Regions from separate parts of the Cysteiniphilum sp. GTC20157 genome, predicted to be linked through region 2. Evidence: riboswitches for the same ligand, from Rfam matches in the RefSeq annotation. Region 2 holds a riboswitch; the other holds the start of a gene.

Evidence for each region. Region 2 has a riboswitch for cobalamin ahead of nrdA (class 1a ribonucleoside-diphosphate reductase subunit alpha). Riboswitches for the same ligand answer to the same signal wherever they lie in the genome.
Region 1: it holds a riboswitch for cobalamin, as region 2 does, so the genes downstream of both, ACZ5V8_RS05725 (TonB-dependent receptor) here and nrdA (class 1a ribonucleoside-diphosphate reductase subunit alpha) in region 2, are expected to answer to the same signal.

The regions. Positions count from the first base shown of each region.
Region 1 is NZ_AP044698.1:1,250,433-1,254,799, forward strand. It holds gene ACZ5V8_RS05720 (hypothetical protein) at 1-303, opposite strand, end outside; gene ACZ5V8_RS05725 (TonB-dependent receptor) at 310-2,328, opposite strand; cobalamin riboswitch at 2,357-2,553, opposite strand; gene dxs (1-deoxy-D-xylulose-5-phosphate synthase) at 3,010-4,367, shown strand, end outside.
Region 2 is NZ_AP044698.1:1,968,624-1,972,990, reverse strand. It holds gene nrdA (class 1a ribonucleoside-diphosphate reductase subunit alpha) at 1-1,637, opposite strand, end outside; cobalamin riboswitch at 1,794-2,019, opposite strand; gene ACZ5V8_RS08880 (multifunctional CCA tRNA nucleotidyl transferase/2'3'-cyclic phosphodiesterase/2'nucleotidase/phosphatase) at 2,232-3,353, opposite strand; gene msbA (lipid A export permease/ATP-binding protein MsbA) at 3,452-4,367, shown strand, end outside.

The DNA of each region.
Region 1 (4,367 bases), 720 kb from region 2:
GTCAATTTTAAGTTTTGCGTTATGTGTTGTCAGCGGCGTATAAGCTGTTTTTGATGTTGATTTTGAAATGTTCATTTGAGCGGTTGCTGGTTTAATATTCGTTACACTATTTGGAATGTTAGCACTTACTTTGCTTTGGCTAAGATAAACAATATGTGCGGGGATACTCTCTTTAGTGAGTGCAATATCAATCGTCTTTTGAGGTATGTTGTTAATATATTTGGCAAGCGTGCATAAAAGAGCAATGAATAAGATAACACTTATATGCAAAAACAATGAAAGCAGGGTTGCACGCTTCATCATAAGGAATTAAAACTGATATTGAATATTAAGCATTGCCACAATGCCGTCAGCCGGATAATAGCTAAGATCTTTTAAATTATAGGTTGAGACATAATTGTAATAGAACTTATTAAATAGGTTGTAAATATTAAAATTAAACTGCCAATGCGTTAATTGATATTTGGCACCAAGATTAGTAAGGAAATAACCACTTTGCTTGGCAAGGGTATTGGTGTAATCACCATAAGCATAGCTTTTACTATAATATTGTTCTTGTAGCCAAAATGAAAGCTTGTCATTGAGTTGCCAATGTGTGTGTATTTCAGCGGTAACAGGCGGCTGTCCTGGGACTTGATTGTTGCTAATATCAACGTTAATTTTATTGCTATCCTCAAAAAAACCGGATCTAAACGTATTTAAATTAAAAGCAAAACTACCGCCAAGTCTTAAGCTCGACAGCCACGCGTAATCAAGCGCGAATAAATTACCAATCGTTTGCGTGGGCGGTAGATTAATATTTGCTCCAAAAGGTGTGCTATCACTTTTGAAACTTGGATCATAATCAATCTGATTATTAATTAGTATCCAGTAACTGCTATTCTTAAGAGTCAACTTATTGTTTTTATAGGTATTATCAAGCTGATAAATCCATGCCGTTTGCGGATTTAAGCCAAAGCTTGGTGTTGCTCCTGGCGTTAGATTAGACTGATCGATAAAGGGTAGCTGGTAAGCATATGAAACTGAAGCGCGTGAATTAAAGTATTTATTCCAATTGTATTGCAGATAAATATCACCTGCGCCAATATTAATCACCTGTGAACCAGAGTTATTACTAGAGATAAAGTCACCTTTCGTATAGCTATGCTCAAAACGTCCACCGATACCGCTTTGCCAATAGCGATTGAATGTAAAGTCACTTTGATTAAAAAGTGCAATATTGGTTTGTGTCGCATTATCGATGGTAGCACTTTGTCTAAAGGTTTGATAATTAAACTCGCTACCGAATGTGTTTTTTACAAAGTCATTATCAAATATGAGACTTGGGCGTAAATAAAATAAGCTACTGCCTTGTTTAGAGGAATAGTTTGAATCAGCAAAAATAGCGTTAGCCCATTGCTGTTGATATTGCGATTTGACGCTAAACTGCCATTCTTTATCAAGTGTTTGTTCAAAATTAAGCTGTGTATTAACGGTGTGGTTAATATATTTTTCCTTGCCACCACTTGCTTGCCATGGATTATCATCACTTTGCTGTTGATTTAGTGCGCCAGGGAAATGCAAATATTGGTAACTATCACTAAAGTTCAGTGTGAATTTTTGCGTATTGGTTTGATGCATTAACGCAATATAGGCACTATTGCTGTTATTACGTGAGTAATCGCGATAACCATCAATGCTTTGACTACTGTTGCCAAGCTGCAAACTCCATGTTTTGTCATCATTCAATAGCTGATTAATAAAGACATTAATGCCAACGCCAAATGGGTAGCTACCAGATAAATCAATAGTGTATTGGTTCTGGGCGATAAATTTCTGTTCAATATCGATTGTGCCGCCTAGACCCATGCCGCCGTAGAGCACACTACTGGCCGTTGGGTTGATTTCTATGCTTTTAATGCTGTTTTGTGGAATTAACGAAATATTTTGCGCTTGTGAGTTAAATTGATTCAGAGGGATGCCATTTAATAACACACTAGCGCGTTGCCCCTTCAAATAAAAACTTGGATTTGCCGCACTATTATTATTGCTGTTAACCCAAGCGTTTTGCTCAATGGTGTGATCAATGCTTTGATTGGCATAATTTGGCATAAGAGACACGCTAATGGTTGAGCTAAGCGTATGGTTAGCCGTGTTTGGTGTTTTGCGCTGGTTACTTTTTAAGTGGTTGCTGTAGTCGATAACAATAGTTGGTAATGTATACTGAGTCACTGAACCATCATTTGCATTTTGATGATCATTTTGAGTTGTCTGATCAGCAAATATTGGTTGCCCAACGATGGCAAATAGTATGATGGCACTTAATGTGCGAAAACGGTATGGTTGCATGGAGCCCTCTTTGCTGTTTATATCCCCGTAAACGAATTATTATTAGGCAGGTTTCCGGACTTGACCTAAATGCTTCTTCCCAGTTGCCCAGTGAATGATTGCAAGCGGTATTTTGAATACTCAAAAACACCGTGGTTTACCGTTGCGGGTACAGTATTGGATTTACACCAATTTCCCTTTTAACGTGTGTTTTATAACACACGCACCTAACAGCTGGTGATATTAGAGTGCTTTAGTGCAAATGGCAAGACGGCATTTATTTTTATTTTCCCTTCGACTCAGCTCAGGGAACGATAATAATGTGATTGATTACAAACGTTGGCTGAGCGTGAGTCGAAGCCAATTTATATCTTTACTTTTTTTACATTCCCTTCGACTTCGCTCAGGGAACGGCAAGTAACTTTTTGGGGACTTAGTTGTAATAAGCTTCAATGCGCCCACGAATTTGTTACCTCGCCCCTTGTGGGATTGCTCGTGCAGCTTACGCTGCACGGGTGAGGGGTGCTGCGTTGGCTGAGCGTGAGTCGAAGCCTAAGTGATCTATCTAGGGGCTCATGAGGCACGATTGACTATGGAATTAATAACATTAAAAGCAAAGAATATTAAGGGTTTTGCTTGAGAAAGCTGCCATAGTAAAGGATACTATGCCTCAGAACTAAAATAGACACATTGCTTGTTGTTATGTCAAAAACAAATCGTGCCAATTATCCATTGTTATCCAAAATCAATTCGCCTTACGATTTGCGCAAGCTCTCGATTCATCAATTAAATAGTCTTGCTAGTGAAATACGGACGTTTCTTGTTGAGACTTTAGATGTCTCAGGTGGGCATTTCGCTAGTAGCTTGGGAGCATTAGAGCTTACTATTGCTTTGCATTATGTCTATGACACACCGATTGATCACTTAGTATGGGATGTCGGGCATCAGACCTATGTACACAAGATTATAACAGGGCGAGCGGATGAGTTGATTACGATTAAAAAGCCCGGTGGCATTTCAGGCTTTCCTAAGCGCAGCGAAAGTGTTTATGACAGCTTTGGTGTCGGGCACTCAAGTACATCCATTGGTGCGGCTTTAGGTATGGCTGAAGCGGATAAATTGAAAGGATCATCTGCTAAATCCGTTGCTATTATTGGTGATGGCGCACTAACAGCAGGTATGGCATTTGAGGCGTTAAACCATGCAGGAGGCATGCACTCGGATGTTTTGGTTGTATTAAATGACAATGAAATGTCTATTTCTGAGAATGTTGGTGCACTTACAAGTCATTTGACCAAAATTCTTTCTGGTTCAACCTATAACAATATTCGTGAAACCGGTAAAAAGTTTCTTAAAAAACTGCCTGGTGCGTTTGAGTTGGCAAAACGCTTGGAAACCCAAGCCAAGGGGATGTTTGTACCGGCTAATTTATTTGAAGCACTTAACTTTTACTATGTGGGGCCAATTGATGGACATGATATTGAGGCTTTAGTTGAAGCTTTAAAAACCATTAAACATCACGAAGGACCTAAGCTTTTGCATATATTAACCAAAAAAGGTAAAGGCTATGAAAAGGCAGAAGCAGATCCCATTAAGTTTCATCATGTCAATCCTCAGTTTAATTCAAACCATAGCAATAGCACCATAAGTTCATCTACTGCAAAGTTAAGCTATTCTAATATCTTTGGGCAATGGATCTGCGATATGGCAGCCAAAGATGACAAGCTTATGGGTATCACACCTGCAATGCGTGAAGGGTCAGATTTAATTCGTTTTTCAAAGGAATACCCTAAACGTTATTATGATGTAGCAATTGCTGAACAGCATGCAGTGACTTTTGCCGCAGGCCTTGCCTGTGAGGGTTATAAGCCCGTGGTGGCAATTTATTCAACTTTTTTACAGCGTGCTTATGATCAGGTGATTCATGATGTCAGCATACAGAATTTAGATATTCTGTATGCTGTGGATCGTGCAGGAATCGTCGGTGCGGATGGCGCAACGCATGCAGGTATTTTTGATCTAAGCTTTATGCGTTGCATTCCTAATACGGTTGTCATGAC
Region 2 (4,367 bases):
TGAATAGCTTCAAAGGTTTGGTGTGTTAATTTATTGGCACTGCCATCGCTGTATTTAACATGGTTTTTAGCCAAGTAATAGGCGAAGTTAATAACACCTACACCTAAACTACGACGCGCTTTTGCGGGAATCTCTGCTGATGTTAACGGATAGTTTTGATAATCCAATAGATGATCTAAAGCGCTAACAATTAAAGTCGATAAATACTCAAGTTCATTAAGCGAATCAAGTGCTCCTAAATTGAATGCGGATAAAGTGCACAGTGCAATTTCACCTTTGTCATCAAAAATATGTGCTAAAGGCTTGGTAGGGAGAGTGATCTCCATGCATAGATTAGATTGTTTAATTGGAGCAAGCTGTGCATTAAATGCTGAATGCGTATTACAGTGATCAACGTTTTGAATATAAATACGACCCGTTTGTGCGCGCTCCTGCATAACAAGTGCGAAAAGCTCATTTGCTTTAAGTGTTTTTTTGCGGATGTTTGGCGTGTTTTCTGCAGTGATATAAAGCTTCTCAAACTGATTTTGATCAGCAAAAAAAGCATCATATAAACCCGGTACATCGCTAGGGCTAAATAGTGTTATATCTTTTTGCTCAATCAATCGTTGATACATCAAACGGTTGATCTGCACACCATAGTCTAAGTGGCGGATGCGGTTATCCTCGACACCACGGTTATTTTTAAGCACCAAGAGAGATTCAACCTCTAAATGCCACAGTGGATAAAACAAGGTAGCCGCTCCACCACGCACACCCCCTTGTGAACATGATTTCACTGCGGTTTGGAAATATTTATAAAATGGGATGCAGCCAGTGTGTAGCGCTTCGCCTTGGCGAATCTCGCTACCTAATGCACGAATTTTGCCGGCATTAATGCCAATGCCAGCGCGTTGTGAGACATATTTGACAATCGCAGATGCAGAAGCATTGATTGAATCTAAACTATCATCAGTATCAATCAACACACATGAGCTAAATTGTCGTGTTGGTGTGCGTACCCCTGCCATAATTGGGGTGGGTAAAGACAACTTAAATTGACTAATCGCATCATAAAAATCAAGTACATATTGCATGCGTGTCTGCTTGTCATGTTGTGAAAATAGACAAGCACTGACAAGCATGTAAAGCATTTGTGGCGTCTCGTAAATCTTGCCAGTGACGCGATTTTGCACCAGATACTTGCCTTGCATTTGATTCACCGCAGCATAGGTGAAGTTCATATCACGCCAATGATCGATATGTGTATTCATTTGCTCAAACTCAGCACGAGTGTAGTCATCAAGTAAATGCATGTCGTATTTATTTGCTTTAACCATTGCTTGCACATGATCATATAAATGCGGTGGTTCAAATTCGCCATAAGCTAATTTGCGTAAATGAAAGATTGCTAAGCGCGCTGCCATATACTGATAGTCTGGGGTTTCTTCAGAGATTAAATCAGCAGCGGTTTTGATGATAATCGCCTGAATATCAGCTGTTTTCATGCCTTCATACAACTGAATATGTGATTGCAACTCAACTTGGGAAACCGAGACATTTTCTAAGCCTTCAGCAGCCCATGTGATCACACGATGAATTTTATCCAGATTAACAGGTTCTAAACGTCCTGAGCGTTTGGTGACATTTACATTCATTTTTTATCCTCTATCCGCGATTAATTTGAACTGAGCAATCGGGAAGAAGGACATAAGTTAGCAAGAAATGTATTGCTATTGGTTTGTTGTTTATTAACCAATATCAAGTATCTCTACCATATGTGCGCTTTGTTCCACGAAAGCTTTTTTAACATATAAATTCATTAACCAATGGCAGATATTCGGGCTTATGGACGCATCTACACTCCTACTAGATACTGCTTCCCAATTGTTTCAATCAGTGCATTTCAATGACTCCCAGAAAGTAAGAATCAATGTGTATCGTTCGTTTCCAATTACCGCTGCGGGCCAGCTCTGGAGTTACACCAGATTCCCTCTTGCGTTGCGCAAATTCGCGCAAACCATTAGCGATGTGTATACCGCCCATAAACCATTTTACAGCATTTCTGTCGTTGAATTTCTCGCGCCTTTGAGCGATTGAATTTTGCCAATAGTCCAAGCTATTACCTACAATTCAATCGCTCAAAGGCATCAAAAACTTCTTTGACACCGAACACCGCAAAATAATTTACGCGCGGTATAAGATCGGATTCTATCGTTTTTAGTGAGGAAAAGCGAAAGTTTTATTTCTACTTAATTTGGTAAGTTACTATTGATTGTTTCTCTGATTAGCTGTAGCTGTATCTTCATCACCGTTTTAGCGATTGTTTGCTTATTGCGAATATCTTTTAGTGCTAAACCATAATCATATTCTGTTAATCTATTCTGAATTTTATCTACTAAACAGATATTAGATATCGCATGAGGGTCGTTGTGATAAAGGTGTCTTAGTGCGATCTGAAAATCGTTAAAAGCTGATTTATTGCGCAGTGCATCAATGGACTTTAAAGCTTGCAATATTTCTTTTTCGGAATGTTGTTGTAATTGACTAAAAAAACGATGATAACGATAAACCTTAAGGCAGAGTGTTTGCGTGGTTTTTGGTGGCTTAAGTTCATTTAATACATCTAAAAGTGCCTGCTCGCTTTCTAAAGGCGTCAATAATAAAGCAAATAAGATATCGTTATTTGTACATTGCAATTTGGTAGCATTCAATAATGGCTCAAGTCTACTTATAGGTAATGTTTGTAATGGTTTAAGAATGTGTTTGAAGGCACCTAGCTGTTGTAATGTTGATAAGAAAATCTCAAAGTTTGTTGTGCCTAAGGCGCGCGTAAACTCCTGTAAAATACGCTCGTGAGATAATGCTTCAAGCTCGTTATTAGCAATAATGGTTTGCATAAGTTTCAACGTTTCATCAGCAATGGTAAACCCAAGGTAATGAAGCTTGGCAGCAAAGCGGGCAACACGCAGCACACGTAAGGGGTCCTCAGAAAAAGCCTCACTAACATGGCGGAGTTTTTTGTTTTTAATATCCTCTTGACCATTAAAAGGGTCGTGTAATTGTCCATTCTCATCGATTGCCATGGCATTAATGGTCAGATCTCGTCGTTTTAAGTCTTCAATCAATGACACTTCATCAATATTGAATGTAAAGGCTTGATAGCCGCGACCTGTTTTTGTCTCAGTGCGTGCTAGTGCATATTCCTCATGTGTTTCAGGATGCAAGAACACCGGAAATTTTTTACCTACCTGAATAAATCCAAGCTTTAGCATATCTGATTGTTTGGCATCAACCACAAGCCAATCATTATCTTTGACTGGGAGCTCTAATAATTGATCGCGGACAGCGCCACCGACTAAATACGTTTTCATGTTTATGACTGCTTAAGTAAGCTTATTCTTTATGTTATCAGTAAATTTAGGTAAACTCTGTGACAATTTGGCTTCTTAAATAAAATAAAGATAAAAATATGCAAGTTTCTGAAAATGCGAATAAGAAAACCTATAGTTTGTATAAGAGATTACTATGGGAAGTCAGATCCTTATGGCCATTATTACTTATCTCAGTCATTGGCAGTATTATCTATTCGGCGTGTGATGCCTATGCGATGTATTTGATTAAACCGTTATTGAATAAAGGGTTTACGCCAACCGGGGGCGAGTTTTTGAAAGGTATTGCTTTAGTGTTTTTACTATTGTTTACTTTGCGTGGCGTTGGCTCTTTCTTATCATCTTTTTTTATGGGGAAGCTTGGCGCACAAGTCGTTTATCGCTTTCGCAAGCGCATGTTTGGTAAGTTTCTAGATTTGCCAGCACATTACTATGATAAAACCTCATCAGGGAAATTGCTCTCCAAGCTTTTGTATAACGTTGATCAGGTCACCAGTGCCACGGGTTCAGCGATTATCACTGTGGTACAAGATGGCACCTTTGTGATTGGACTAATTATTGTGATGGTGGTGACCAGTTGGCAGCTGTCGATCACTGTGATTGTTGTCGCTCCCTTTCTTGCAGTTTTTATTACGTGGATTAGTAAGAAGTTTCGCCATTATAGCCGCAATACCCAATCAGCAATGGGATCCGTGACACATTTTGCTGAAGAAGCTTTGATTAATTACAAAGAAATCCGCGTCTTTGGTGGGCAAAAATATCAACTACAAAAGTTTGATCACAACCTAAGCTACACCTATCGCCAACAAATCAAAACGTTAATGCTTGATGGCTTATCGTCACCGATTATTCAATTTATCGGTGCGATTGTTATCGCGGTGATTTTGTTTATTGTTGCAACTTATGGCTTAAAAGAAGGTGGTTGGCTTGATGCTGGTGGTTTTGTTGCTTTTTTTGCATCGATGATGGCAATTTTAAAACCAATTAAAAACTTAA